Regions from separate parts of the Mesorhizobium sp. M1088 genome, predicted to be linked through region 1. Evidence: predicted binding sites of a transcription regulator. Region 1 holds the regulator's gene; each other region holds the start of a gene.
The links. The regulator LexA, encoded in region 1, represses DNA repair genes until DNA is damaged. The targets are predictions, from matches to a motif close to TGTTCNNNNTGTGTTCNG.

Region 1 (9,728 bases):
GGCCTATTTCGAGGAAAACAAGAAAACCTACGCCGCTCCCGAATACCGTAAGTTCTCCTATGTCAGGCTCGAACCGGAAGACATCATGGATTTGAGCGCGGTGACCGACCAACAGGTCAGCGACGACTACAATAAGAACAAGGCGCGCTACACCACGCCGGAGATGCGCACCATCGAGCAGCTTGTGTTCAAGACACCTGATGCCGCAAAGGCGGCGCTCGATTCGCTCAGGACCGGCGCGACCTTCGACAAGATCGTCGCTGCCGAAGGCAAGACGCCGGCAGACACGCTGCTCGGCACGCTGGCCAAGGACAAGATCGCCGACAAGGCGGTCGCCGATGCTGCCTTCAAACTGAACGTCAATGAGGTCAGCCCGGTCGTACAGGGCGCCTTTGGTCCCGTTCTGCTGCGCGTCACCGACATCAAGCCCGAAGTGGTGAAGCCGCTGGCCGAAGTGTCCGAGCAGATCCGCAAGGACCTGGCACTGGGCGAGGCAAGCCGCATCTTGCTGGACGTGCACGACAATTACGAGGATACACGCGCCTCGGGCAGTTCGCTCGCCGAGGCAGCCGCCAAATTGAAGCTGAAGGTCGTCACCATCGATGCCATCGACCGCACCGGCCAACGGCCGGATGGAAGCATCGTCAAAGACCTGCCGGAATCGCCGGCACTCATCAAGGCGGTGTTCGAATCCGAACCCGGAACCGACAATGAAGGCCTTACCACCGCCGATAACGGCTTCGTCTTCTACGACGTGAGCGCGATCACGCCTGCCCGCGACCGCACATTGGACGAAGTCCGCCAGAAGGTCGTGGCCGACTGGACCGCGGCGGAGACCACCAAACGGCTCACCGCAAAAGCACAGGAGCTCGAGAAGCGTCTCAAGGCTGGCGTCACGCTCGAGGTGATCGCCGGTGAGCTCAAGCTCGAAAAGCAGACCAAGCGCGGCGTCAAGCGCGATGCGGACGACGTCGATTTCGGCAAGGAAGGCGCCGCCGCGATGTTCGGCGTCGGCGAAGGCGGCACCGGGTTGATCCCCTCACCTACGGGCGACGGACAGATCCTGTTCAAGGTTGCCGAGGTGTTCGAGCCTGCCGGGGCCGATGCCAGCTCAGTGCCCCAGGACGCACAGAAGTCCTTCACCTCGGGCATGTCCGACGACCTGCTCGACCAGTTGGTCGCGCAGTTGCAGACGCAATATGACGTCCGCATCGATCAGGCGGCCGTAACCCAAGCCTTGGCCAGATGAGCGCGCTGAAGATCCACATCGCCAAGGTCGCCGCCGGCAGCGCTCTTTCCTTCGAGGAGGCGCGCGAGGCCTTCGACATCATCATGTCCGGCGATGCTACCCCCGGCCAGATCGGCGGCTTCCTGATGGCATTGCGCGTGCGCGGTGAGACCGTCAGCGAGATCGCCGGCGCCGTCGCCACCATGCGCGCCAAGATGCTGCGTGTCGAAGCTCCCGAGGGTGCCATCGACATTGTCGGCACCGGCGGCGACAATTCGCACAGCGTCAATATTTCGACCGCATCCGCTTTCGTCATCGCCGGCAGCGGCGTGCCCGTCGCCAAGCACGGCAATCGCGGACTGTCCTCGCTGACCGGCGCCGCCGATGTGCTGATCGCATTGGGCGTCAAGATTGACATCCCTCCGGAGACGATCGGCCGCTGCATCCACGAGGCCGGCGTTGGCTTCATGTTCGCGCCGGCGCATCACCCGGCGATGAAGCATGTCGGCCCGACCCGGGTCGAGCTCGGAACCCGCACCATCTTCAACCTGCTGGGGCCGCTTTCCAATCCGGCGAGTGTCAGACGGCAGATGGTCGGCGTGTTCCTGCCCGAATGGATCATGCCGGTGGCAGAAACGTTGAAGGAACTTGGTGCCGACCATGCCTGGATCGTCCATGGCGACGGCTATGACGAGATCACCACCACCGGCGAGACACTTGTCGCCGAATTGGCCGGCGGCGAGATCCGCAGCTTTACGCTGACCCCGGAAGCCGTCGGACTGAAGCGGCACACCAAGGACGAGTTGCGCGGCGGCGACGCCGCCCACAACGCCCAGGCACTGCGCGACATGCTGGGCGGCGCCGCCGGCGCCTTTCGCGATACGGTGCTGATGAATGCCGGCGCCGGGCTGGTGGTGGCCGGCACAGCGACGACCCTCGCCGACGGCATGGTAACGGCGGCGCAGGCCATCGACAGCGGCCGCGCGCTGAAAGTGCTCGACAGGCTGATCGAGATTTCGAACGGTTAAACCATGTCCGACATCCTGCGCAAGATCGAGGCTTACAAGCGCGACGAGATCACGGCGGCCAAGGCGCGCGTGCCGCTGGCTGAGATCAAGGCACGGGCGACGGATGCCGACGCGCCGCGCGGCTTTCTTTCCGCCCTTGAAGCAAAGCGCAAATCCGGCAGGTTCGCGCTGATTGCCGAAATCAAGAAGGCTAGCCCATCCAAAGGCCTGATCCGCGCCGATTTTGATCCGCCGGCGCTGGCCAGGGCCTATGCGAAGGGCGGTGCCGCCTGCCTTTCGGTGCTGACCGACGCACCCTCCTTCCAAGGCGCGCCCGAATTCCTCACCACTGCGCGCGCTGCCGTCGAGCTGCCTGCCCTGCGCAAGGATTTCCTGTTCGACCCCTATCAGGTCTACGAGGCCAGGGCATGGGGTGCCGATGCCATCCTGATCATCATGGCCAGCGTCGACGACGAGTTGGCAAGAGAACTCGAAGCGACAGCGTTCGGGCTCGGCATGGACGCGCTAGTCGAAGTGCATGACGAGGCTGAAATGGAACGCGCGCTGCAGCTGTCGTCGCGACTGATCGGTATCAACAACCGCAATCTCCGGACCTTCGAAACCAGCCTGCAGACCTCGGAGCGGCTGGCAGCGATGGTGCCGGCCGACCGCCATCTGGTCAGCGAGAGCGGTATCTTTTCGCACGACGATTGCCGCCGGCTGGAGCAGAGCGGAATTGCGACTTTCCTGGTCGGCGAGAGCCTGATGCGCCAGCAGGACGTGGCCGCGGCAACGCGCCTGCTGTTGACGGGCAAGGCGCCGGCAGAGGCCGTTTGAGGGATGGCGGCCACCCTCACCCATCTTGGCGCGCAGGGCGAAGCCAACATGGTCGATGTCGGCGACAAGGCTGTGACGGTGCGCACGGCAGTCGCAGAAGGCTTTGTCGCGATGCGGCCCGAGACGCTGGACATGATCCTCGCCGGCGACGCCAAGAAGGGCGACGTGCTGGGCACCGCGCGCATTGCCGGCATCATGGCGGCCAAGAAGACGCATGAACTGATCCCGCTTTGCCATCCGCTGCTGCTGACCAGGATATCTGTCGATATCGAGGCGGACGCCGCGCTGCCCGGCCTGAAGGTGACAGCATTGACCCGCGTCACCGGCAAGACCGGCGTTGAGATGGAGGCTCTGAGTGCCGTCTCGGTCGCTTGCCTGACCATCTACGACATGGCCAAGGCGGTCGACCGCGCCATGGTCATCTCCGGCATCAGGCTGGTCGAAAAGACCGGCGGCAAATCCGGCGACTACAAGATCACCGGAGACGGGGCCACCGAGGCAGGCCGATAATGGCGCTGGTCCCAGTTGCCGAGGCGCTCGAGCGCCTGCTGGACGGCGCAGCAGCGCTGCCGGGCGAACGCGTCGCACTGCTGGATGCCGCCGACCGCGTGCTGGCGGAGCCGGTTGTGGCGCTCCGCACCCAGCCGCCGTTCAACGCCTCCGCCATGGACGGCTATGCCGTGCGGGCGGCCGATATCGCGTCCGTACCGGCAAGGCTTTCGGTGGTCGGCATGGCGCCGGCCGGACGCGGCTTTGCCGGAACGGTGCAGCAGCGGCAGGCCGTGCGCATCTTTACCGGCGCACCGCTTCCCGAAGGCGCCGACACTATCGTCATCCAGGAGAACGCCCGCGATCTCGGTGGCAGCAGCGTCGAAGTGACGGAACCGACGGTGCAGGGGCGCAACATCCGCCGCCTCGGGCTCGATTTCGCCAAGGGCGATGTCCTGCTGCCCAAAGGCCGCCTGCTCGACCCGGCGGCCTTATCGCTGGCGGCATCGGCCAATCACCCCGAGGTGCGCGTGGTCAAACGGCCGCTGGTCGCCATCATCGCCACCGGCGACGAATTGCTGCCGCCGGGCAGCGATCTTGGCCCCGACCAGATCATCTCCTCCAACGCCTATGGTGTCGCCGCTGCCGCACAGTCGGTCGGTGCGCGCGCGCTCGACCTTGGCATCGCGCCGGACCGCAGGGAGGCGATCGCTGCGCTGGTTGAAAAGGCCGTGAAGGCTGGCGCGAACGTCATCGTCACGCTGGGCGGTGCCTCGGTCGGTGACCACGACTTCGTCCATGAGGTGCTGACCGGGCAAGGCATGACGCTCGATTTCTGGAAGATCGCCATGCGGCCGGGCAAGCCACTGATGTTCGGGCGGCTGGGAGACATTCGCTGCATCGGCCTGCCCGGCAATCCGGTGGCAAGCCTGGTCTGCACTCAGCTCTTCCTGAAGCCGCTGCTGGCGCGGCTCGGCGGCCGCGCCTTTCAGCAGGATATACGTCGGGCACGGCTCGGTGCCGCCATGCCGGCCAACGATCTCAGGCAAGATTATGTGCGGGCTGTTGTCATTGATGACGCCGGTACGCTCGTGGCGACGCCGTTCGGCATCCAGGACTCCTCGATGCTGAAAATGCTGGCCGATGCCGACGGGCTGATCGTTCGCGCGCCGTTCGCGCCTGCCGCGGCGGCGGGCTCCCCCTGCGACGTACTGATGCTACGCTGAACCTGCCTCACTCCGAAATCAAGGTCCGGGTCAGCGGATGGTCTGGATCGGCCAAACCGTCGATGATGTTGAAATGATGCCGGTCAGGCTCGACCACCGAGCTGGTCGCGGTACCCAGGCCGATCCAGATGTTGGCCAGCAACGCGCTCTGACGCAGGAATTCAGCGCGCTCGCCGCCGCCGGCCCAGCAGGTCAGGCGGGCCTTGTCCATCGGGCGCAGCAGCACCGGGCTTTCGGCCTGCGCCTCGGCCTCATCGATCGCCAGCGTCTCGTTCATGCCGGTGCGCATGATCGGGCGCAAATCGTGCACCCCCGAGATCGACACTACATGACGAACGCGCCGGACGACTTCGGGCGCCAGCGGCGTCGTCGCCGTAACCATCCGGCTAACAAGATGGCCGCCGGCCGAGTGCCCGGTCAGCATCAGCGGCCCTGCAACGATCGCCGCCGCCTTGCCGATCGCCGCGCCGACTTCCTTGACGATGCCGCCAATGCGTATCTGCGGACAGAGCGTGTAGGACGGCATCGCCACCGCATAGCCGCGATCAACAGGGCCAGCGGCAAGATGCGACCAGAAATTCTTGTCGAATTCCATCCAGTAGCCGCCATGAACGAACACCACGAGTCCCTTGGGCTTGATGGCCGGCAGGAAAAGATCGAGCCGGTTGCGTGGATTGTCGCCATAGGCCATGTCGAGCCGCGCCCTGCCCTCGGTCGAAAGCACGTCGCGGAAAACCCGCGCGGGCTCGATCCAGGCCGCCGGCCAGCGATCGCTGCCGGCTATGTTGGCGCTGTTGGCATAGGCGTTGTCCCAATCGGCAATGTGACGTTCGAACACCCTGCGCCCTCCCTGGCATATGGCCCTGCAGCGTAGCCGTAAGCATCGCGCGGCGCGTCGTCGCCAGCCTCACGATTCCAGCTCTCGCATCAATCTCAAGTGACAGCTGCTTTGATGGCGAAGCGCGCATCCTTCCACGCACCGGTGTGCAGGATGTCCTCAAGCACTTTGGCGGCCTGCCAGACATCGGCATAGCCGACATAGAGCGGGGTGAAGCCGAAGCGCATGGTCGATGGCGCGCGAAAATCGCCGATCACGCCACGTTCGATCAGCGCGCGCATGACCTGGTAGCCATGCTCATGCATGAATGAAATCTGGCTGCCGCGTTTTTCCCCATCGCGCGTGCTTTCGAGCGTGAGCCCGTAAGTGCCGCACTTTGCCTCGACAAGCTCGATGAACAGATCCGCCAGCGCGATGCTCTTCTTGCGCACCGCCGTCATGTCGACATCGTTCCAGATGTCGAGCGCGCCCTTCAGCGTGCGCATCGACAAGACCGGCTGCGTGCCGCACAGAAACCGGCGGATGCCGGTGCCGGCCGCATAGCCTGGCTCGAAGGCGAAGGGCCGTGCATGGCCCCACCAGCCGGTGAGCGGCTGCTGGATGTCGGAAAGATGCCGCTCAGCCGCATAGATGAAGGCAGGCGCGCCCGGGCCGCCATTCAGATATTTGTAGGTGCAGCCAACGGCAAAATCGGCGTTTGCCTTGTCGAGTTCGACTGGCATCGCGCCGGCGGTGTGGCAGAGATCCCAGACGATCATCGCCCCGGCTTCCTGAGCCCTGCGCGTCAGCGCCGGCATGTCGCGCAGTTCGCCCGACTTATAGTTGACGTGGTTGACCAGCACCACAGCGGTGCGTTCGTCGATCAGCTCTTCGATGGTCGGCGCGTCGACTCCCGAGAGGCGCAGCAGCGTATCTTTTCGCGTCGAAACCACACCCTCGGCCATGTAGAGGTCCGTCGGAAAACTATCGCCCTCGGCGACGATGACCTGCCGCTCCGGTCGCATGGCCATGGCGGCGTGCAGCAGCTTGTAGATATTGACCGATGTCGTGTCGCAGACCACTGTCTGGCCGGCCGCGGCCCCGATCAGGCGCCCGAGCTGGTCGCCAAGTTCAAGCGGCATGTTGAACCAGCCGGCCGTGTTCCATGCGCGGATGAGATCATGCGACCATTCTTCGGTCGCGGCCTTGTGCAGTTCATCGAAAGCGGCACGTGAAGCAGCTCCTAGCGAATTGCCGTCGAGATAGATCACTCCTTGCGGCAACACAAAGCGGTCGCGCATCGCGCGCAGCGGATCCGCGGCATCCATCGCCTTTATGGCCACGAGATCGGGAATTCCTGTCATGATTTGTCTGCTCCCCCAAGATCCAACGCAACGCCGGACACGCATCGACTGTTCTTCCATTACTTGGTTGCGCGCAGCAAGGCTCCACCGGCGAGAAGCAGCCTGACCAGGCGGTGGAAACCGGGACTTAACCCGAGGTTGGCGTTTTGAGTTCGTTTCGTTCACGGTGCATTGACCAAACCGCACAGTCGATACGGGTTCAATTCCGTGCCTTTTGCCGACCGACGGCCGATGCCAGTGCCGCCTTCTAGGAGGCCAGAAGGGCGCAAACGAAAGCAGAATCAAGGCGATGAGGCTCGCGGCGGTGAAAATGCGGTACGCCGGTAGGGGACGTCGTTTGTTTCCCGAGCCTTAACGCATTCATTAAACTTTAAACAGTTGCGGAACACAACTGGAACAGATAGTGTTTGTTCTGGGTTTGTTTTTCTGATTCTGTTGGGGGTCGCTATGCTGACACGCAAACAACACGAACTGCTTATGTTCATCCACGAAAGGTTGAAGGAAAGCGGTATCCCGCCTTCATTCGACGAGATGAAGGAAGCGCTCGACCTGGCTTCCAAATCCGGAATCCACCGGCTGATTACGGCGCTGGAGGAGCGCGGCTTCATTCGCCGTTTGCCCAACCGGGCCCGTGCGCTGGAGGTGCTACGCCTGCCTGACTCGATCGCCCCCGGCCTCAATGCGGCACGCAAGTTCTCGCCGAGTGTCATCCAGGGTAGTCTTGGGCAAGGCGCCCCTCGGCAAGGCAAGCCGACATCGTCGCGCGTGCCCGCAGCCGGAAATGACGACGATGTCGTCGCCGCCGTTTCGATCCCGGTGATGGGCCGCATCGCTGCCGGTGTGCCGATCGACGCCATCCAGCACCAGACGCATTCGATTTCGGTGCCGCCGGATATGATCATGGGCGGCGAGCATTATGCGCTCGAGGTCAAAGGCGATTCGATGATCGAGGCCGGCATTTTCGACGGCGACACGGTGATCATCCGCAATGCCGATACGGCGAGCCCCGGTGAGATCGTGGTGGCACTGGTCGACGAGGAGGAAGCGACGCTGAAGCGGTTCCGCCGCAAGGGCGCCTCGATCGCCCTGGAAGCCGCCAATCCGGCCTACGAGACGCGCATCTTCGGACCAGACAGGGTCAAGGTGCAGGGCAAGCTCGTCGGACTGATCCGCCGCTACTGAGCTCCGCCCTTGGCGCCGGCTTTGGGGTTGTCGGCCCGGCGGTATGGCGGCAGGCCCCGTGCCGCGCGTGAAAATTTCCGCTGCACGTGCCAGGGCCGGTATGATTTTTCGACGGCGAAGCGGATCTCGGCGCGTGTTGCCGCTTGTGGATCGAAATAGACGGCGGCACTTCCCGCGCGCGCCAGTTGCCGTTTGGTGACGACGAGGACCAGCCGGTCGTAGTAGCAGGGGTTATGGGCGGTGGCGTCGTCGATGACGATCAAGCTGGCAAAGGCGCAGGCTGGCCGCGCAGTATCGCGGTCCTTGGCTTGCGCGATGATCGCGCCGGATGGATGCCTGGCAAGGCAGAGGCCGTCCGTGCAAATGAACGGCATGCCCGGCGGTAGGTCGGCCGGATCGGCAATGTCGAATTGCGGGTCGTTCTTTCCAGGTGTTTCCGGCGTGACGATAGCCTCTGATGTGAGCGCGCGTTTCCAGTTGTCGATGGTGAACTCATTCGGGCGTGCCCGGTTGACCGCGAGTTCACCGCTGCCGATCGGCAGCGCGACCAGCCGTGCGTCCTCCGAGACCAATACGTCGGGTATGCGTGTCTGCGTTGTCGTCAGCAAGCCGGCGAGCGCAAAAGGAAGTGCCGCCAGCCGCAACCACGTCGTCGCCATGCTGGCAATGACGAGGGCGATCGTCACCAGAAGGACGGATCTCAGCGAAATCAGCCCGACCGCATCGATCGGCGAGCGCTCCGAGATCCACCCGGACAGGGCGATCATCGCCGTCAGCCCCTTGCCCATGACATAGAGAAAAGGGCCATCCGCACCGAACGGCATCGCCAGCGCGCTGAGAACGGCGAAGGGCATGACGACCAGTGAGACGATGGGCATGATGGCCAGATTGGCGAACAGGCTGAGCGGCGCCACGCGCTGGAAATGCCATATGGCGAAAAGCGCCGTGGCGCTCCCTGCAATGATCGAGGTCATCGCCAGACCGCACATGCCCAGCAGGACCTTTCGAGTGGCAAAGCGTAGCGGCGACTGCCGCGGCGGCGGCGTGGTGGCCCTGCCGGCGCGGTAATCGGACCAGCCTGCATAGGCGCCGACAAGGGCCGCCGTCGCGGCGAAGGACATCTGGAAACTCGGACCGACCACCTCGTGCGGCGACACCAGGATGACCGCGATGGCCGAGATCGCCAGGTTGCGCATGGTGAGCGCGGCCCGGTCGAACAGCACGGCGATAAGCATCACCGCCAGCATGATGAAGCTGCGTTCGGCCGCCACGACAATGCCGGAAAAGACGAGGTAGGCCGCAATCGAAAAAAGCGCGGCGGCCGCGGCATATTTCTTGACCGGCCGTCGCGATGAGAAATCGGGAAACAGCGCGAAGGCACCCCGCAGCAGCGCCATGATGGTGCCGGCGACCAACGCCATATGCAGCCCCGAGATGGAGATGATGTGGTAGATGCCGGTGCGCCGCATCGCTTCGTTGATCTCCTCGGGAATGCCGGCGCGCACGCCGACGATCAGCGCAGCAGCAATCTCGCCCTCGGCACCGCCGATGCGGCTGCGGATATGGTCGGCGATGGAT
Region 2 (9,728 bases), on a different contig from region 1:
TTCGTCATTCGGCGGGCCGAATTGCAGTGCCAGATAAGGATCCGCCGTCAGGATTGCGATGGGCTGGTTATCCGTTGCCGGCGAAACCGAACGCGGATTCGTGCTATCGAATGACGGCTCCGGCCTGTTGGCGAGGTAGGCGATGAGCAGCTTGCCTTCATCCGCAAAGACGTGAGGCAACGGTGCACCGGCGGACGACGGTGGCACCTCGATTGGCAGAAGTGTCTCAAGGGCGGCCATACCCCTTACTTCCCCACGCCCGGCAATATCTTCCCCGGGTTCATGATGTTCAGCGGGTCGAGCGCCTGCTTGATCGTGCGCATGATGTCGACGCCATGGCCGAGTTCATGCCGCAGGAAGCCGATCTTGCCTTGCCCTATGCCATGCTCGCCGGTGCAGGTGCCGTCCATGGCGATGGCGCGCAAATTGAGCCGCGCCACGAATTTTTCGGCCAGCGCGATCTCCTTCGGGTCGTCCACGTCCATCAGCACCAGCACATGGAAATTGCCGTCGCCGGCATGGCCGACGATCGGCGCGATCAGGCCCATCTCGGCGATATCCGCCTCGGTCTCGGTGACGCATTCGGCAAAGCGCGAGATCGGCACGCAGACATCGGTCGACAGACCCTTGGCGCCCGGCCGCAGCGTCAGCGACGACCAGTAGGCATCGTGCCGGGCTTTCCACAATTTTGTCCGCTCTTCGGCGACGCTGGTCCACAGGAACGGACCGCCGCTATTTTCCTCGGCGATCATGCCGAAGGTCTCGGCCTGTTCGGCGACGCTGGCATCGCTGCCGTGGAACTCGACGAACAGGCACGGGCTCTCCGGATAGTCGAGCTTCGAATAGGTCTTCATCGCCCGCATCTGCAGCGCGTTGACCAATTCTATGCGCGCCACCGGAATGCCCATCTGGATGGTCGCGATCACCGTGTTGCACGCCGCCTCGAGGCTGGGAAACGGGCAGACGCCGCCTGAAATCGCCTGTGGAATACCCTGCAGCTTCAAGGTCAGCTGGGTGATGATGCCAAGCGTGCCTTCCGAACCGATCAGCAGCCGCGTCAGATCATAGCCGGCCGAGCTTTTCTTGGCGCGCTTGCCGGTCGTCACTGCTTCCCCGTCGGCCATCACCGCCGTCAGCGACAGGACGTTCTCGCGCATCGTGCCGTAGCGCACCGCGTTGGTGCCCGACGCACGCGTCGCCGCCATGCCGCCGAGCGAGGCGTTGGCGCCCGGGTCGATCGGAAAGAACAGGCCGGTGTCGCGCAGGTGCCGGTTGAGATCCTCGCGCGTCACGCCGGGCTCGACGGTGCAGTCGAGGTCCTGCGGATTGACCGCAATGATGCGGTTCATGCGTGACGTATCGAGCGAGATGCCACCGCCCGGCGCATTGGTGTGGCCTTCCAGCGAGGAACCGACGCCAAAGGCGATCACCGGCACGCGATGTGCCGCGCATGCGCGCACGATCTCCTGCACCTCCTCCGTCGTCTCGGCAAAGGCGACGCCGTCCGGCGCCTGCGTCGGGATATAGGTCGTGGTGTGCGCGTGCTGGGCCCGGATCGCCTGGCCGGTCTGGAATCGCTCGCCGAGCCGCTGCTTGAGGATGCCGAGTACGGCGGCAATGCCTTCTTCGTTGCGCTCGACCGGATTGAGGTCGCTTAGAGTCATCGATTCCTCCGCGAATGGACCAGCGTCCACCCTTGTTCTGCATCTACGGATGCGTAGTCTCACCAACCACGCTCTGTCCAGTCCACGCTCATCCCGGCATGACGAGAAGGAAGTTTCCGATGCCCATCCCCGCCCCTTTCGTCTCCCGCGCCATGGACATCGAGGAGGCCTGGATCGACTACAACGGCCATCTCAACATGGCCTACTACAACGTGCTTTTCGATCGTTGCTCCGACGAAGCCTTCGAGATGATGGGGATGGGGCCGGATTACGTGAAAGAACGACGGCTGACCATCTACACGGCGGAAGTCCATGTCTGCTACGTCCAGGAGTTGCATCTCGACCACAAGGTCACCGTTTCGTTCCAGCTGCTGGACCATGACGAGAAGCGGCTGAGGGCCTATCAGGAAATCCGTCATGTCGACGGTTGGCTCGCCGCCACTTCAGAAACATTGTCGCTGCACGTCGACATGGCTGGCCCGAAGGTAGCGCCCTTCCCCGCCGACGTCCTGGCCAGGGTGGAAGCGATGCGCGCCGCCCATGCCGCCCTGCCGATGCCGGAGCGCGCCGGCCGCTCGATCGGTATTCGTCGTAAGCCGGCTTGAACCGCAACCCAACCGCCGTTAACCTTACCGAGGTTTTAACGTGAACAAGCCGAATTGAGACGTTGAACGACTCAGCGCGGCGTTGGAAAACCGTCCGCATCGAATTGCGATACGGGCGGCGGAGCAGCAGCGGTTCGGGGAACGTGCATGAAAACCGACATCAAGGTCGAGGCGGACAGGCTGGCGGCTGATCCACGCATCACCGACTATGATTTCTGGCGCTCGCTGAAGAACCTCAACAACGAGATCTTCCACATCGCCAACAACAACGAGCCGATCCCCTTCGCCATGATCCGCTGGCGCGCCATCCTGAAGCAGGCGCGGATGAAACGCGGCCACGCCTGAACGGTGGGGGAAGAAACAGACCGGCCGTCCGGTTTGCATTTCTGATGATGTGCTGACGAACGATCCCAAGTGTCAAGGCTGGCGCTTCACCGCCCCCAGCGGCGATCGCGGCACGACCGGCGACGACTGGATGATCGCCGTATTGGTCATCGCGAACGGAATGATCCGGTCGATCACCCGCTCGAGCTCGGCCACCGAGGCGACATGCGCCAGCGCGATGAAACAGTCTTCACCGGCGACCCGGTCGCATTGGGCGATTTCCGGTAGGTCGCGGATGATTTCGGCCACGACAGCGAGCTGGCCCGGCACCGGCCTGATCCGCAGCCACGCCGACAATTTCATGCCGAGCGCGGCCGGATTGATGCGCACCGTGTAGGCCTCGATCACGCCGCTCTCCTGCAGCCGCTTGATGCGCTCGGCCACGCTCGGCGCCGACAGGCCGACCGAGCGCGCCAGTTCGGCGGTGCTGGTGCGCGCGTCCTCTTCCAGCAGGCGCAGGATTTTCAGGTCCGCCGGATCCAGATCGCTATTTTCATTTCGAAGGCGTTTCAGCGCAATGCTCCTTGCTTTCGGAAAGGAAATAGGCGCAATGCCCGGCCATCATCCATATCAACGGCAAAAATCGCCTGCGATACTGATCCCATGCAAGATCGGACGCAAGCCCCCGCAGCAAGTCCGGCACTCGCCGGCCCCGCCTTTACCCTGGCAAACGCGGTCCCGCCGCATCTCTGGTTCGGCGTCAGCGCCGTGTTCCACTATCTCGGACCGGCCTTCGCGGTGCTGCTGTTCCCGCATGTCGGCGTGCTCGGCATGGCTTGGCTGCGCATCGCCACCGCGGCACTCGTCTTTGCCCCATTGACCCGGCCATGGGCGGTCTTCGCCCGCGCCGATCGCGCGACGCGGTTGCTGCTTGTGGCTTTCGGCGTCTGCCTTGGGGTGATGAATTGCTCGTTTTACCTGGCGCTCGACCGGCTGCCGATCTCGCTGGTGGCGGCGATCGAATTCGTCGGCACCATCGCCGTTGCGCTTGTTGGCCTCAGAAGCCCGCGCAATCTCGCCGCCCTCGCAATCGCTGTCGCCGGCACCCTGCTGCTGATCGACGTCAAATGGTCGAGCGATCCCGTCGGCCTGTTCTGGGCCTTCCTCAACGGCACGCTGTTCGTTGGCTACATCGTGCTCGGCCACCGCGTCGCGCGCGGCGGCGCCGGCGACGGCATCGCCGGGCTGGGTGCCGCCATGGCGGTCGCCCTTCTCGTCGTTCTGCCGATCGGTTTCGCCGATGCTCTGCCGGCTTTCTCGGCGCCGCCGCTGCTGCTTGCGGGGGTCGGCGTCGGCATATGCTCGTCGGTCATTCCCTATATTTGCGACCAGCTTGCCATGTCGCGGCTGCCGCGCTCCAGCTTCGCGCTGATGCTGTCTTTGCTGCCGGTCACCGCGACGTTGATCGGCGTCATTGTGCTGCGGCAGGTGCCGAGCCTCACCGACTGCATCGGCATCGCGCTGGTGGTGGCCGGCGTCGCCCTTCACAAACCGGCGCCGGCGGCCACCTGATCAGGCCAGCTTCTCCTTGAGGAAAGCGATCGTCCGGCCCCAGGCGAGGTCAGCCGCCTTCTTGTCGTAGCGGGCCGCCGACGTGTCGTTGTTGAAGGCATGGTTGGCGCCTTCATAGACATAGACCGAGTATTCGACATGATCCGCGTCGAGTGCCTTCTTGAAGGCATCGATGCCTGCATTGGTGCGGGTGTCGAGCCCGGCATAATGCAGCATGAGCGCGGCCTTGATCTTCGGCACGTCCTCGGCCTGTGGCTGCATGCCGTAATAGGCGACGGCGGCGGCGAGGTCCGGCGCGTTGACGGCCAGCATGTTCACCGTGCCGCCGCCCCAGCAGAAGCCGACAGCGCCGACCTTGCCGTTGCCGTCCTTGTAGCCTTTGAGGTAGGCGACGGTTGCCACGGCATTGGCGGCGACCTGTGCTGGATCGAGCTGGGAAAACAGGTCACGTGCCCTGTTTTCATCGTCCGGCGTGCCGCCGAGCGGTGTCATGAAGTCCGGCGCAAGCGCCACGAACCCTTCCAGCGCCACGCGCCGCGCCACATCGCGAATATGCGGGTTGAGACCCCTGTTCTCGTGCACCACGATGACGGTGCCAAGCTTGCCGGTCTGGTCCGCCGGCCTGACCAGATAGCCCTTCATCTCGCCGGCGCTGCCGGGATAGCTGATGTCCTTGGCTTTCACCCGCGGATCGTCTTCCGCCACGATTGCCGCCTGGGCCGAGTTCGCCGCCAGCAGCGGCGCGATCGCGGCAGCTGCCGCACCCGATCCGGCAAGCCTGGTCAATTGCTCCATGAAGCGCCGCCGGTCGAGCGTCAGATGCGTGTATTCGTCATAGGCGTCGATCATCGCCTGGGTAATGACAGGCTCGGCGGCAATGGGTCCGGCAGGTGTTGTCATGGCGCGCTCCTCGTCGGCGCCCCCCGCGGCAACATAGAGCCGAAGCTTGCCTGGTCCAGTCACGGCTGAGTGAGGCTGCCATAAGTCCCTGCACGAGGCCGTGATGCCGCGCGCCGCACTGTCGTTAAATTTTGGTCCTTTGTGGCAATGCTAAATGCACGCACCACGATGTAAAAAGAAGTTACCGGGCTATGCCTCACTCGGGCCATTTGGCGAACGAGAATGGCCATTTGGCGGGAAAAGAATGCCTGATTGACGACGAAGGAATATGCCATGACCTTTCCCTCCCCGCTTCTGGCAAGTGGGTTCGCCCTCGCCGCTATGGCTTTGCTGGCGCTGCGGTTCACTGCCTTCACCGCATTCAAACGATCGTTGATCAAAATCCGCGCCACCGGCACCCGCCCGCAAACACCAAAGCCTGAGGAAAGGTCATGGACGTTCAGGACATCATCAACACCGTCTCCCAGAAATCCGGTCTCAACCAGGCTTTGACGGAAAAGATCGCCGGCACGATTTTCTCGGTGCTCGAACACGAGGCGGAAGGCACGACTCTGTCCAGCTTCTTCGCCAAGATCCCGGGAGCCGACGCCCTGGCCAAGCAATATGATGTCATGGCTCCCGGCGCAGCTTCCGGTGGTGGCCTCCTGTCCTCGCTGGAGGGCGCGCTCGGTGGCGCTCTCGGCGAAAAGACCGGCGCGCTGATCAACGGGGTCGCCATACTCAAGGCATCAGGCCTTACGCTCGCACAGATCAGCCAGGCCGGCACGATGCTGGTCCAGCAGGCCGAGACAGCCGCCGGCCCGCAGCTGACCAGTGAGGTACTTGCATCGGTACCCGACCTGAAAGGGCATCTCGGGCTCTGAAGGAACTTCTCTATTTCGGCAGCGTATAGGCCATCACATAGTCGCCCGGCTTGGTACCGACCGAGCCGTGGCCGCCGGCAACGATGACGACCAACTGGCGCCCGTCGGCTACCGTGTAGGTCATCGGTGTCGACTGCCCGCCCGCCGGCAGCCGCGCCTGCCAGAGCTGTTTGCCGGTCGTCAGGTCATAAGCGCGCACATAGTCGTCGACCGCCGCACCGAGGAAGGCGACGCCGCCGGCAGTGATCATCGGCCCGCCAATGCCGGGCACGCCGACCTTGAACGGCAGCGGCAATGGCGTCATGTCGTAGACGGTGCCGTTGCGATGCTTGTAGACGATCTTGCCGGTCCGAAGGTCGGCACCCGCCACATAGCCCCAGGGCGGCGCCTGGCAGGGAATGCCGAGCGGCGACAGGAACGGCTTCAATATCACTGCGTAAGGCGCACCGTCATTGCGGTTCAGGCCTTGTTCGCTGCCCTTGGTGTCGCCGGGCGGCGGCACGTCGGCGCGCGGCACCAGCTTGGAGATGAACGCCAGGTATGTCGGCATGCCGAACATCACCTGCCGGACCGGATCGACTGCCACGCCGCCCCAGTTGAAGGTGCCGAAATTGCCGGGGTAGATCAGCGAGCCCTGCAGCGACGGCGGCGTATAGCGGCCCTCATAGCGCAACTTCCGGAGCTCGATCCGGCAGGCCAGCTGGTCGAACATGGTGATGCCCCACATGTCGGCGCCGGTCAGCGGTTTCGGACTGAAGCTGAGATCCGAGACCGGCTGCGTCGGCGAGGTATGGTCGCCTTCGATCGCGCCGCCCGGCGCCGGCACTTCCTTGACCGGAACGATCGGCTCGCCGCTGCGCCGGTCGAGCACATAGAGGTCGCCCTGCTTGGTCGGCCCGACCAGCGCCGGCACCACGCCACTTTCCGTGGTGATGTCGACCAGCGTCGGCTGCGCCGGCACGTCCATGTCCCAGAGATCGTGGTGCACGGTCTGCCGCACCCAGCGCAATTGTCCGCTGTTGAGATCGAGCGCGGTGATCGAAGAGGAGAATTTCTCGTCATTGGCGCTGCGTCCGGCACCGAGTTGGTCCGGCGTCTTGTTGCCGAGCGGCACATAAAGCAGCCCGAGCTTCTCGTCGACGCTCGCCGTCGACCACATGTTGGGTGAGTTGTTGGTGTAGGTCTGGTCCGGCGGCAGCGGCGTCGTCTGGTCCGGATTGCCGGAATCCCAATTCCACAACAGCGCGCCGGTGTCGGCATCGTAGGCACGGATGACCCCGGACGGCTCCTGCGTCGAATAATTGTCGTTGACCGCGCCGCCGACGATGATCTTGTTGGCGACGATCAGCGGCGCCGAGGTCGAATAATAATAGCCCGGCTTCGGATATGGCATGTTGGCGAGCAGGTTCAGCGTGCCGCCTTCGGCGAAATTCGGGCAGACCTGGCCATTCGCCGCATCGAGCGCGATCAGCCGGGCGTCGGATGTCGGCAAGTAGATGCGTGTGGCGCAGGGCTGGCCAGCGGCGACCTTGGCATCGGCATAATAGGACACGCCGCGGCAGGTCTGGTGCTGGCGGTCCTTGTTGAGCTTGACCTGCGGATCGAAGCGCCATTTCTCCTTACCGCTCGCGGCATCGATGGCGATGGCGAAATTATGCGGCGTGCAGATGTAGAGCGTGTCGGCGATTTTTAGCGGCGTCACCTGATAGGTCGTCTCGGCGATGTCGCCGGGCCCTTTCACGTCGCCGGTGCGATAGGTCCAGGCCGGCTGCAGATTGGCAACGTTTTCGGCGGTGATCTGGTCGAGCGGCGAATAGCGCTGGCCATATTGCGTGCGACCGTAATAGTGCCATTCGCCAGCCGGCACGTTGCCGCCGAGATCGGCCGTCGGCGTCACCTTGTCGGTGTTGAGTTCACCCGCAATATCCTTTGGATCGGTCGTCATCGAATAGCCGGCGACGGCAAGCGAGGCCAGCACGGCGAGGATCAGCGGCGCGCGTCCGTCGGGACCGGTAAGCCCGCGCCGCGCCCATGGCGTCAACAGCCACAGCGCGACAAGCACGATGATGCCGCCGCGCGGGCCGAGCTCCCACCAGTCGAAGCCGATCTCCCAGACCGCCCAGGCGAGCGTGCCGAGCACGATCGCCGCGTAGAGCCACAGCGCCGTGGATCTGCGCCTGTAGAGCAGCCAGGCCGCGACAAGGAAAGCTAGACCGACGATGACGTAGTACCAGCTGCCGCCCAGCGTCACGAGCCAGATGCCGCCGCCGCCAATCGCCAGGCCGATGAGGAAAAGGATCAGGGAGGTGATGACCACAGCCAAGACGGTGCTCCTTCGACTGGTGCGCTCCGCGACGCGTCCATGGGCAACCCCGCATTGCGTTCCTGCCCCCACGCAACTTTCTCCGGCCCGCTTCCCCTGTCAAGCAAGCTCGGCGTTTTACGGTGCCGGCCCATCGCAAGCCCGGCGTTTTGGTTAGCAGACCCATTCAGATTGTGAGTCTACCGACTGGACAGAGAACAAAACGGAGACACTTCTGGCCTTTCGCTGCCGAATCACTACATTCGGGGGGAGATGTCCGGCTTTTCGGAAGACATGCCCTTTTTTGACGAACCGAACGCGCGGCCCGTGGCCCCGTCGGGCATTGCCGCGCGCGCCATGGCTGCTCGCAGCAACCAGAACAACGCGCCCGATTATCTCAACGGCCTCAACCCCGAGCAGCGGCTGGCGGTGGAAACCACCGAAGGCCCGGTGCTGGTGCTGGCCGGCGCCGGCACCGGCAAAACGCGCGTCCTGACCACCCGCATCGCCCACATCCTTGCCACCGGCAAGGCTTTCCCCTCGCAGATCCTCGCCGTCACCTTCACCAACAAGGCGGCGCGCGAGATGAAGCAGCGCATCGGCCTGTTGATCGGTGAAGGCAATGTCGAGGGCATGCCGTGGCTCGGCACCTTCCACTCGATTGGAGTGAAGCTGCTGCGCAGACATGCCGAGCTGGCCGGGCTCAAATCCGACTTCACCATTCTCGACACGGATGATGTCGTGCGCCTGATCAAGCAGCTTATCCAGGCCGAAGGGCTGGACGACAAGCGCTGGCCGGCCAAGCAGTTCGCCCAGATGATCGACGGCTGGAAGAACAAGGGCCTTGGCCCCGCCGACATCCCCGAGGGCGATGCCCGTGCCTTCGCCAACGGCAAGGGCCGCGAGCTCTACAAGGCCTATCAGGAGCGGCTGAAAACGCTGAACGCTTGCGACTTCGGCGATCTCCTGTGCCATCCGATCCGCATCTTCCGCGCCAATCCGGACGTGCTGAAGGAATACCACAAGCGCTTCCGCTACATCCTCGTCGACGAATATCAGGACACCAACACCGCCCAGTACATGTGGCTGCGGCTGCTGGCACAGCGGCCGCAATCCTCCCCCCTTGAGGGGGAGGTGCCCGCGAAGCGGGCGGAGGGGGTTGCCGCAGAAGGCACCGCTAGAGCGTCGAGCACTGCCGCCGGTAGGTCAAGCACTGCCGCACGGACCCCACCCGACCGGGCTTCGCCCGGCCACCCTCCCCTCAAGGGGGAGGGAAGCCCGCGCCTGTCCACCGTAAATATCTGCTGCGTCGGCGACGACGACCAGTCGATCTATGGCTGGCGCGGCGCCGAGGTCGACAACATCCTGCGCTTCGACAAGGATTTCCCCGGCGCCACCATCATCCGGCTGGAGCGCAACTATCGCTCGACCGCGCACATCCTCGGCACCGCCTCCCACCTCATCGCCCACAATGAGGGCCGTTTCGGCAAGACGCTGT
Region 3 (9,728 bases), on a different contig from region 1:
GTACCAGTTTCAACTTGGCAGATCAGGGGAAGGCGCGGCTGCGTCCGCACGCTTGCGCGCAAGCCCTTCCAGCGATCTGTTGTCGTCCAACATTTCGGGTGCTTGGGAGCCAGGGCCAGTCAATGGAGCGCTATGTCGAGGACTACCAGAAACGACGGCTCACGGAGCGCGTCGACATCCTGACAGCCATCAACATTCTGAAATCGCAGGGGTATGACCACGACGAACTCATCGCGGAGATCACCAAGGTCTTCTATGTCGATCTCGATGCCTTTAACGAGATCGTCAGGGTTGATCGGCGTCCGGACGAACGCGCCGCATAGCCGGTAGTTTAGGACCAAGCCAGGCGGACCACCGACAGCGGGGCGTCAGCCTGCGACCCGCTTCATCAGCGCGATGGCGCCGAATGGAGCGCGGACCTTGCCCTCGGTGATGAAGTAGACGAACACATCGCGTGGCTTGACCGGCGCGTCGGTTGAAGGATCGGCGCGCGACAGGTCGGCCGGCACCTTGCCTTCCGCCCAGGTTTTTGCGCGCGCCGCCCATTCGTCGAGCGCCTTTGGCGTATAGCAATCGGGATTGTCGTCGCTGCCGGTCTGCAGCCGCGCATAGATGAAATCGCCGGTAACGTCGGCAATCCCCGGATATTTGGCGTGGTCGGCATAGACGATGGCGGCCTTGTGCTTTCGCGCCAAGGCGGCGAACTCCGGCACGATGAAGCTGTCGTTGCGCACCTCGACCGCGTGGCGCAGCGCAACGCCGTCCTGCTTTTCCGGCAACAGCTTGAGGAAGGCCTCGAAATCGTCCGGATCGAATTTCTTGGTCGGCGCGAACTGCCACAGGATCGGCCCGAGCTTGTCGCCAAGTGCCGCGACGCCCGACCCGAGGAAGCGCATGATCGATTCCCCGGCCTCGCCGAGCACGCGGCGGTTGGTGACGAAGCGGTTGCCCTTCAGCGAATAGACGAAACCATCCGGCGCCTCGTTGGCCCATTTGACGAAGGTCGGCTCCTTGAAGCTCGAATAATAGGTGCCGTTGACCTCGATAGTGAGCACCTGCCGGCTGGCATAATGCAGTTGCTTGGCCTTCGACAATTTGTCCGGGTAGAAGGACGTGTCCCACGGCTCGAAGGTCCAGCCGCCCATGCCGGCGCGGATTGTTCCTGATTGAGTCATGGTCGTCCTCCCGGTTTGCAGAAAAGGATCACGCGATGGCGGTCGTCTCGACGGCTTTCGCCATGTCGACGACCGTCCATCCTGGCCGATATGGATTGGGCCGGCGACCCGTTTCGCGAAAGCCGTAGGCCTTATACAACGAAACGTTCCGTTCCATTCTGGCATTGGTGTAGAGTCGGATTTCCGGCAAGCTCCACAGGCGCGTCTGTTGCTCGGCCCAGTCGAGCAGCCCGATGCCGAAACCCTTGCCCTGAAAGGCGGGCGCAACGGCGACGCTGAAGATCATTGTATGGTCCGCATGTCGTTCGAGAACGATCAAGCCGGCCGGCTGTCCGTCCTGCTCCGAAAGCCAGACCTCGCCGCGTTCTATGCGCGGCGCGTAGTCCTCGGTGACAGGGATCGGCGGTGCGCCGAGCAGGGCAGTGTAGGGCGCGTAGGCGTCGGTGGTGAGCGAGATCACCGTGGGGAGATCATCGGCCCGAGCGGCTCTCATGATCAAAACTGGCCCGCGCCGGCAGCGGCCGCAATCACCTTGTCCATGCCGGCCGCTATCGCGGCGACGGCATTGCGACTGGCGTCGCCCAAGCCGTGGCGCTCAGCGAGCCAGTGCGCGTCATTGTAGGAGAGCCAGACCTTGCCTTGCTTATCCTCCCAAGCCAGTGCCTTGACCGGCAGATCGATGCCGGCAAGCTGCCGGTCCTGCATCAGCGGCGTCCCGCCTTTCGGGTTGCCAAAAATCAGAAGCTGGGTCGGACGCAGGGAAGCTTCGACACTGCGCGCACCGGCGGCGTGGTCAATGCGGGCGAAGACCAGCAATCCTGCACCTTCCACAGTCCCGACCAGGCGATCGATCGTCTCGGCCACGCCGAAGCGGCTTTGGACCGTGATGAGACCGTTCTTTGCCATCACTCCGCCGCTTCGCGCTTGCCTCCGGGGCGCCGCCCCAGCAATTCCCTCAAGAACTGGCCGGTATAGCTGCGTTTTTCGCGGACGATGTCCTCCGGCGTGCCGGACGCTACCAGCTCGCCGCCGCCGTCGCCACCTTCGGGGCCAAGATCGAGCACCCAGTCAGCGGTCTTGATCACCTCTAGATTGTGCTCGATGACGACGACCGTGTTGCCCTGGTCGACCAGCTCGTGCAGCACTTCAAGCAGCTTGGCGACGTCGTGGAAATGCAGGCCGGTGGTTGGCTCATCGAGAATGTAGAGCGTCTTGCCGGTCGCCTTGCGCGACAGTTCCTTGGCAAGCTTGATGCGCTGCGCCTCGCCGCCCGACAAAGTCGTTGCCTGCTGGCCAACATGGATGTAGCCGAGGCCGACCCGTTTCAGCGTCTCCAGCTTGTCGCGCACGCCGGGCACGGCGGCGAAGAAATCGACGCCTTCCTCGACCGTCATGTCGAGAACGTCGGCGATTGATTTGCCCTTGAACAGGACGTCGAGCGTCTCGCGGTTGTAGCGCTTGCCGTGGCAGACGTCGCAGGTGACATAGACGTCGGGCAGGAAATGCATCTCGATCTTGATGACGCCGTCGCCCTGGCAAGCCTCGCAGCGGCCGCCCTTGACGTTGAACGAGAAGCGGCCCGGCTGGTAGCCGCGCGCCTTGGCCTCCGGCAGGCCGGCGAACCAGTCGCGGATCGGCGTGAAGGCGCCGGTGTAGGTGGCGGGGTTGGAGCGCGGGGTGCGCCCGATCGGCGACTGGTCGATATCGATGACCTTGTCGAGGAATTCGAGCCCCTCGATGCGGTCGTGCTCGGCCGGATGCTCGCGCGAGCCCATGATGCGGCGTGACGCCGCCTTGAACAGGGTCTCGATCAAGAAGGTCGACTTGCCGCCGCCGGATACGCCGGTGACGGCGGTAAACGTGCCGAGCGGGATTTCGGCGGTGACGTTCTTCAGATTGTTGCCGCGCGCGCCGACGACCTTCAGCCGGCGGTTCTTCTTGGCCTCACGCCGCACCGCCGGCGTCGCCACTTCGAGCTCGCCCGACAGGTATTTACCGGTGATCGAAGCGGGCGTCGCCATGATCTGCTGCGGCGTGCCCTGGGCGATGATGTGGCCGCCATGAATGCCGGCCGCCGGGCCGATATCGACGACGTAGTCGGCATGCAGGATGGCGTCCTCGTCATGCTCGACGACGATGACCGTGTTGCCGATGTCGCGCAGATGCTTCAGCGTGTCGAGCAGGCGGGCATTGTCGCGCTGGTGCAGGCCGATCGACGGCTCGTCGAGCACATAGAGCACGCCGGTCAGGCCGGAGCCGATCTGCGAAGCCAGCCGGATGCGCTGGCTCTCGCCGCCCGACAACGTGCCGGAGTTGCGCGACAGCGTCAGATAGTCGAGACCGACATCGTTGAGGAAGCGCAGCCGCTCGCGGATTTCCTTGAGCACGCGCACCGCAATCTCGTTCTGCTTGTCGTTGAGCGAAGCGGGCAGATCGGTGAACCACTGGTCGGCCTTGCGGATGGACAGCTCGGTGACCTCGCCAATGTGCTTGCCGGCGATCTTGACCGCGAGCGCCTCGGGCTTCAGCCGATAGCCGCGGCAGGCCGGGCAGGGCGTGGCCGACATGAAGCGCTCGATCTCCTCGCGCATCCAGGCGGATTCGGTTTCCTTCCAGCGGCGCTCGAGATTGGGGATGACGCCCTCGAAGGTTTTCGTCGTTTTGTAGGAGCGCAGACCGTCATCATAATGGAAGGTGATTTCGCGCTCGCCGGTGCCGTGCAGGACGGCTTGCTTTGCCTCCTCGCTCAAATCCTTGAACTTGTCGCCGAGCTTGAAGCCATAGGCAATGCCCAGCGCTTCCAGCGTCTGCGCATAGTAGGGCGAGCTCGACTTCGCCCAAGGGCTGACGGCGCCGGCGCGCAGCGAGACATTCTCGTCGGGCACGACCAGGCTGGCATCAATGGCGCGTTGGCTGCCGAGCCCGTCGCAGGTCGGGCAGGCGCCGAACGGATTGTTGAAGGAGAATAGCCTGGGCTCGATCTCGGGAATGGTGAAGCCGGATACCGGGCAGGCGAACTTTTCCGAGAACAGCATGCGTTCATGCGTCTCGTTCTTCGATTTGTTGACCGAATCCTCGCCGGTCTGGCTGGCGTCGAGCGGCTTGTCGGCAAATTCCGCCACTGCCAGCCCGTCGGCCAGCTTCAGCGCGGTCTCGATGGAATCGGCGAGCCGCGTCGCCAGATCGCCGCGCACGACGATGCGGTCGACGACGACGTCGATGTCGTGCTTGTACTTCTTGTCCAGCGCCGGCACGTCGGCGATCTCATAGAAGACGCCATCGACTTTGACGCGCTGAAAACCCTTCTTCTGCAGCTCCAGCAGTTCCTTGCGGTACTCGCCTTTGCGGCCGCGCACCATCGGCGCCAGAATGAACAGCCGGGTGCCTTCCTCGACAGCAAGCACCCGGTCGACCATCTGCGAAACCGTCTGGCTCTCGATCGGCAGGCCGGTGGCCGGTGAATAGGGTACACCGACGCGGGCGAACAAAAGCCGCATATAATCGTAGATCTCGGTGACGGTGCCGACCGTCGAACGTGGATTCTTCGAGGTGGTCTTCTGCTCGATGGAGATGGCCGGCGACAGGCCGTCGATCTGGTCGACGTCAGGCTTCTGCATCATTTCGAGGAATTGCCGTGCATAGGCCGAAAGGCTCTCGACGTAGCGGCGTTGGCCCTCGGCGTAGATGGTGTCGAAGGCAAGCGACGACTTGCCCGACCCCGACAGGCCGGTCATGACGATCAGGCTGTCACGCGGCAGGTCGAGATCGACATTCTTCAGATTGTGTTCGCGTGCCCCGCGAATGGAGAGATATTTATGGTCGGCCATCGCCGGTCGCCGCCTCAGAATCTGGAATTCGTGGGATGGGCGGGTTTTCCCGACCATCCCCTATGTAGGTAATTTCGCCGCCTTTTCGAGAGACGCCACAACTCTCGACCAAAGCGTTTAACCGCCTTTCGCGCGAACGGGCAAGCGGAAAGAACAAAGGCCGAACACGCTCCTGACAAAAGCTGCCCGCGCAGCCGGCTTCACAAAGCGTCTCGCGATCACATTTTTCGGTAATCGGCTATTCAAGGTTGACGTCCCCGCGTCATGGGGGCAGAATCCACACGTCAACGAAGCCGGCCGTCTTTCGATGGCCTCGCGGCCTCGGGCTAGCCTGCGAGACGCCGCGGGTTATGCGATGAGCGCTTCGACGACGACAGTCGCAACGAACAGAAGGAGAGCAGAGGCATGACTCCACCGGATTGTTCCTTGAGGCTCCACGTGTCGCTGGAGCCGCGGCAGGTATAAGTGGCCAGGGTCAGGCGTTTTCGCTGCCCGCCAAACGGACCTGCCGATTCCCATAAAATCAGAGACTGCTAGTCGGATCGTCGGCTGAATGCCGCGAAGCATCCGAAATAAAATGCCGGCAGTACACTCCCGGCAATTTGGATTTTAGATCCAAGAAGCCCCGTCAGTTGCAAAAGCAATGGCGGGGCTCTTCGTTTGAAGCGCAATATTTGTGGTTCACACCAGGCGAACTTAGCGGCTGGAGGGCCTGATCCCGCCGGTAGCGACATCGATGGTGATGCTACCGGAAATCCGAACGTCGGTATCGCCAATCTTGAAGGTGCCGTTGCCGCTGCCTGGAGCCACGTCGTCAGGCTCAGGCTGCGGCGCTGGCTCGGCGATGCGATAATCGCTGGTCACACCGGGCAGGGCGCCCTTTTGCGAAGACATCGAATTATCTTGGGCAAGTGCCATACCCACCAGCATGTTCGTGCCGGCTACGGTAGCGATAGCAAAGCATAACAGGCTGGATGAGCGGCTGGCGGTCATCGCCGGACTATAGTGCCGCGATAGCGTCAAGACCAGACCGATGGCGCTGAAATTGCGGGGGCTCAATCGCCTCAGTTCCGTCCGCCGGCCCGGCTCGTTCATGCGGCCTGCTTGCGAGTGTCGAAAACATAGTCGACGAGGCCCCAATCCTTGGCCTCCTGCGCGGTCATGAAAAAGTCGCGGTCGAGCGTGCGTTCCACTTCTTCGTAGGTGCGGCCGCAATGGCGGGCGTAAAGATCGGTCATGCGCCGCTTGGTGCGAAGGATGCCCTCGGCATGGCGCTGGATATCGGAGGCTTGGCCCTGGAAACCGCCGAGAGGCTGATGCAGCACGATGCTGGTGTTGGGTAGCGCGATGCGCCGCCCCGGTGTGCCGGCCATCAACAGGAACGAGGCCATCGAGGCGGCGAAGCCCATACAAACCGTGGAGACCGGGCAGCTGATATACTGCATCGTATCGTAGATGGCGAAACCGCTGGTCACCACGCCGCCCGGCGAGTTGATGTAGAGCGAGACCTCCTTGTCGGGATTGTCGGATTCCAACGACAGAAGCTGGGCGCAGACCAGCGCCGAGGTGCCGTCGTCGATCGCCCCGTTGATGAAGACGATGCGCTCGCGCAGCAGCCGCGAAAATATGTCGAAGGCACGTTCGCCGCGGCTCGACTGCTCGATCACCATCGGCACCAGATTGGCAAGGCCGCTCATCGGTTGTCTCCGTTGACTGTTGTCGTTCAGGCCGCGCGCAGGAAGAGGCGCGGGGTGTTTGCGGCGATCTGCTTGTGCCTGGGAGTGCGCGCTTCAAAGGAAAGCCGGCAACCGGCGCCTGCCATCGCGATCTCCGGCACTGCTGCCCGAGCAAAACCATCATGGACGATGCGCAGATGCGTGCCGCCGGAAACGGTGCGGTCGAGCGTAAAGGTGACGATGCTGTCCACTGGGCTGTCGTTCATTGCGCTGTCCAGGGGGCTGCCGGGCGGCACCTGCGTATCGCCGGGCGCCGGCCGCTCCCGCCAGGAATAGCGCAGCAGCCGTCCGGGATCCGCGTCGAGGATTTCGCACTCGATCGGCGCATTCGGCGCTTTAAAGGCAAAGCGGTTGCCGATTTCGGGCTTGATGTCGTTCGGCATCATCCAGGCCGCGAGCAGGTCCGGCACCGTCAGCGCCCGCCACACCTTTTCCGGCGGTTCGGGCAGCTCGCACTCGAACTCGATCTTGTCTGCGGCCATTTCGGCGCGTTCTTTGCCTCGGCTGGTCATTGGTCCATGCCCTTCAAAACCGTCTTGAGCCTTTCGATGCGCTCTGGCCAGAACGCACGGTAGCGTTCGATCCAGCCGAGCAGTGGCGCAAGCCCCTTCGGATCGACGCGGTAATAAGCGTTGCGACCGGCCCGGCGCTCGACCACGAGGCCGGCGCCGCGCAGCACTGCGAGATGTTGCGATACCGCCGGCTGCGATACCGGTATGCCAGTGCGCAGTTCCGACACCGTCATCTCGCCGTCGGCGAGCCGCTCATAGACGGCGCGACGCGTTGGATCCGCCAGTGCCCGAAAAATGTCTGCTTCGATCATGCCGAAAGCATAAGTCAATACTTATCGGTTTGGCAAGCCGTGTTTTTTAAGACAGGCGGTGTTTTTTAAGACAGGCGAGGTTTTACAAACTCGCCGGAAACCAGCGTCTCACCATGTCGGGGGATCCGTTGAACGTCGCCTCGAAAACTGGTGACGCGAGCACAGCATGAATATGAAGCAATTCGGAGCCGATGTTTCGGAAGCCATGTTGCCTGTGCGCGGCAACAACAAGCGACTGTCCGGCAGTCAAGACGAGATGCTCTTCGTCGATCCACATCTCGGCTCTGCCAGCGATGACGGTAAGCACTTCCTCGACCGGGTGCCAATGTGTCGGGGCGCCAACCGCGGGTTCGACCCATTGTTCGAATATGCAAAGTTGAGTTGCGCCGTTGCAGGCCGAGACATGCATGCGGGTCTTTACTCCCGTCCGCCACTCTTCTTGCGGCTGATCGTCATGCGCAACCATCTTCATTGAGTTCGCCTCGATCCCATGGTCTGTGGAAATTCGACGCCAAGACACTACTTCTTACTGACAACTATTGACAGTGCAGGGCCTCTCCTATAGAACGAAAAGAGAACAAAAACGTTGTGGGAAAAGGCAGCGACGGCAGGCAGGGATTGTCCATAGCCTGTAAGGTGCGGCGACAAAAATCTGGTTTCGGATGAGCGCGGAGAAGTATCATGGCGGGTAGTGTCAACAAGGTCATTCTGGTGGGCAACCTCGGGGCGGACCCTGAAATCCGCCGCCTGAATTCGGGTGACCCGGTCGTCAACATCCGCATCGCGACGTCGGAAAGCTGGCGCGACAAGACGTCCGGAGAGCGCAAGGAAAAGACCGAGTGGCACAATGTCGTGATCTTCAACGACCAGATCGCCAAGGTGGCCGAGCAGTATCTGAAGAAGGGCATGAAGGTCTATGTCGAGGGCCAGCTGCAGACGCGCAAATGGCAGGACCAGACCGGCAATGACCGCTATACGACCGAAATCGTGTTGCAGAAATTCCGCGGCGAGCTGCAGATGCTCGATGCGCGGGGCGAGGGCGGCGGCCAGGTCGGCAACTATGCCGGTGGTGGTGCGAGCCGCGGTTCCGATTTCGGCCAGTCCGGCCCGGGCGAAAGTTTCAATCGCGGTGGCGCCAACAAGGGCGGCGGCGGTGGTTCGTCGCGCGAGCTGGACGACGAAATCCCGTTCTGATTTCTCGGGCGGACTGCCCTTGCGGCGAAAAGCGCCGGCACCTTGGCCACGAAATGGCGTCCCGAAAATCTGTCTTGGATTTTCGGGACGTTGTGCGTTTGAGCGGTGAAAGGACGTATCAGGTGAAGGCAAGGGTCAAATGGGTCGAGGAGCGCACTTTCGTTGGCGAGTCCGCCAATGGGCACAAGCTGGTGCTAGGCACTGCGTTCGGGCCGGAGGGCAAGACGCCGGGGCCGAGCCCAATGGAACTGGTGCTGATCGGCACTGGCGGCTGCTCGGCCTATGACGTGGTCCATATTCTCGAAAAGGGGCGCGAGGCGGTCGAAGATTGCGTGGTCGAACTCGATGCCGACCGTGCAGAAGCCGAGCCCAGAGTGTTCACCCGCATTCACATGCATTTTGTCGTCAAAGGCCGGGCGCTATCACACGACAAGGTGAAGCGGGCGATCGGGCTTTCGATCGACAAATACTGCTCGGCCTCGGCAATGATGGCCAAGACTGCCGAGATTACCCACGACTTCGAAGTCATTGAAACGACAGCGAAGTAGGGCTGTCCCTACGTCGCCATCAGCGCCTTGATGCCGTCGGCGACGAACTGTACGGCGAGCGCCGCCAGGATGACGCCGAGCAGCCTTGTCAGGATCGAACGGCCGGTTTGGCCGAGGATACGGTCGATGCGCTCTGACAGCACGAACACCAGGTAGGTGATGACGAGGCAGATGGCGATGATGCCGACAAGGGCTGTCTGCGCGCCCAAACCCTGAAACGAGCTTGAGAGCAGGACGGTCGCCGAAATCGCGCCGGGACCGGCAATAAGCGGGATCGCTAGCGGAAAGGCGGCGATGTTGTGGATCATGTCCCTGGTGATGGCGACGTCGCCGATCTTCTCCTTGCGGTCCTGCCGGCGCTCGAACACCATTTCGAAGGCGATGAAGAACAGTAGAAAGCCGCCGGCGACGCGGAAGGCCGGCAG

Region 2: a site for LexA is predicted at 8,445-8,462, ahead of NKH49_RS16285 (ATP-dependent helicase). Genes of this name have one in related genera too.
Region 3: a site for LexA is predicted at 8,124-8,141, ahead of NKH49_RS04835 (single-stranded DNA-binding protein). Genes of this name have one in related genera too.

What each region holds. Positions count from the first base shown of each region.
Region 1 covers NZ_JAMYMO010000016.1:15,572-25,299, reverse strand. The annotation lists gene NKH49_RS19305 (SurA N-terminal domain-containing protein) at 1-1,249, shown strand, start outside; gene trpD (anthranilate phosphoribosyltransferase) at 1,246-2,256, shown strand; gene trpC (indole-3-glycerol phosphate synthase TrpC) at 2,260-3,072, shown strand; gene moaC (cyclic pyranopterin monophosphate synthase MoaC) at 3,076-3,582, shown strand; gene NKH49_RS19285 (molybdopterin molybdotransferase MoeA) at 3,582-4,787, shown strand; gene NKH49_RS19280 (hormone-sensitive lipase) at 4,795-5,625, opposite strand; gene kynU (kynureninase) at 5,721-6,968, opposite strand; gene lexA (transcriptional repressor LexA) at 7,416-8,150, shown strand; gene NKH49_RS19265 (ComEC/Rec2 family competence protein) at 8,144-9,728, opposite strand, start outside.
Region 2 covers NZ_JAMYMO010000011.1:99,030-108,757, reverse strand. The annotation lists gene NKH49_RS16330 (hypothetical protein) at 1-240, opposite strand, end outside; gene NKH49_RS16325 (FAD-binding oxidoreductase) at 246-1,664, opposite strand; gene NKH49_RS16320 (thioesterase family protein) at 1,784-2,269, shown strand; gene NKH49_RS16315 (hypothetical protein) at 2,417-2,614, shown strand; gene NKH49_RS16310 (Lrp/AsnC family transcriptional regulator) at 2,687-3,166, opposite strand; gene NKH49_RS16305 (EamA family transporter) at 3,257-4,165, shown strand; gene NKH49_RS16300 (dienelactone hydrolase family protein) at 4,166-5,065, opposite strand; gene NKH49_RS16295 (hypothetical protein) at 5,497-5,928, shown strand; gene NKH49_RS16290 (glucose/quinate/shikimate family membrane-bound PQQ-dependent dehydrogenase) at 5,939-8,251, opposite strand; gene NKH49_RS16285 (ATP-dependent helicase) at 8,504-9,728, shown strand, end outside.
Region 3 covers NZ_JAMYMO010000003.1:29,481-39,208, reverse strand. The annotation lists gene NKH49_RS04885 (hypothetical protein) at 123-323, shown strand; gene NKH49_RS04880 (DUF72 domain-containing protein) at 369-1,175, opposite strand; gene NKH49_RS04875 (GNAT family N-acetyltransferase) at 1,204-1,674, opposite strand; gene NKH49_RS04870 (DUF302 domain-containing protein) at 1,671-2,081, opposite strand; gene uvrA (excinuclease ABC subunit UvrA) at 2,081-5,002, opposite strand; gene NKH49_RS04860 (hypothetical protein) at 5,699-6,097, opposite strand; gene NKH49_RS04855 (ATP-dependent Clp protease proteolytic subunit) at 6,094-6,699, opposite strand; gene NKH49_RS04850 (SRPBCC family protein) at 6,726-7,250, opposite strand; gene NKH49_RS04845 (ArsR/SmtB family transcription factor) at 7,247-7,561, opposite strand; gene NKH49_RS04840 (cupin domain-containing protein) at 7,644-8,033, opposite strand; gene NKH49_RS04835 (single-stranded DNA-binding protein) at 8,243-8,755, shown strand; gene NKH49_RS04830 (OsmC family protein) at 8,878-9,303, shown strand; gene NKH49_RS04825 (MarC family protein) at 9,312-9,728, opposite strand, start outside.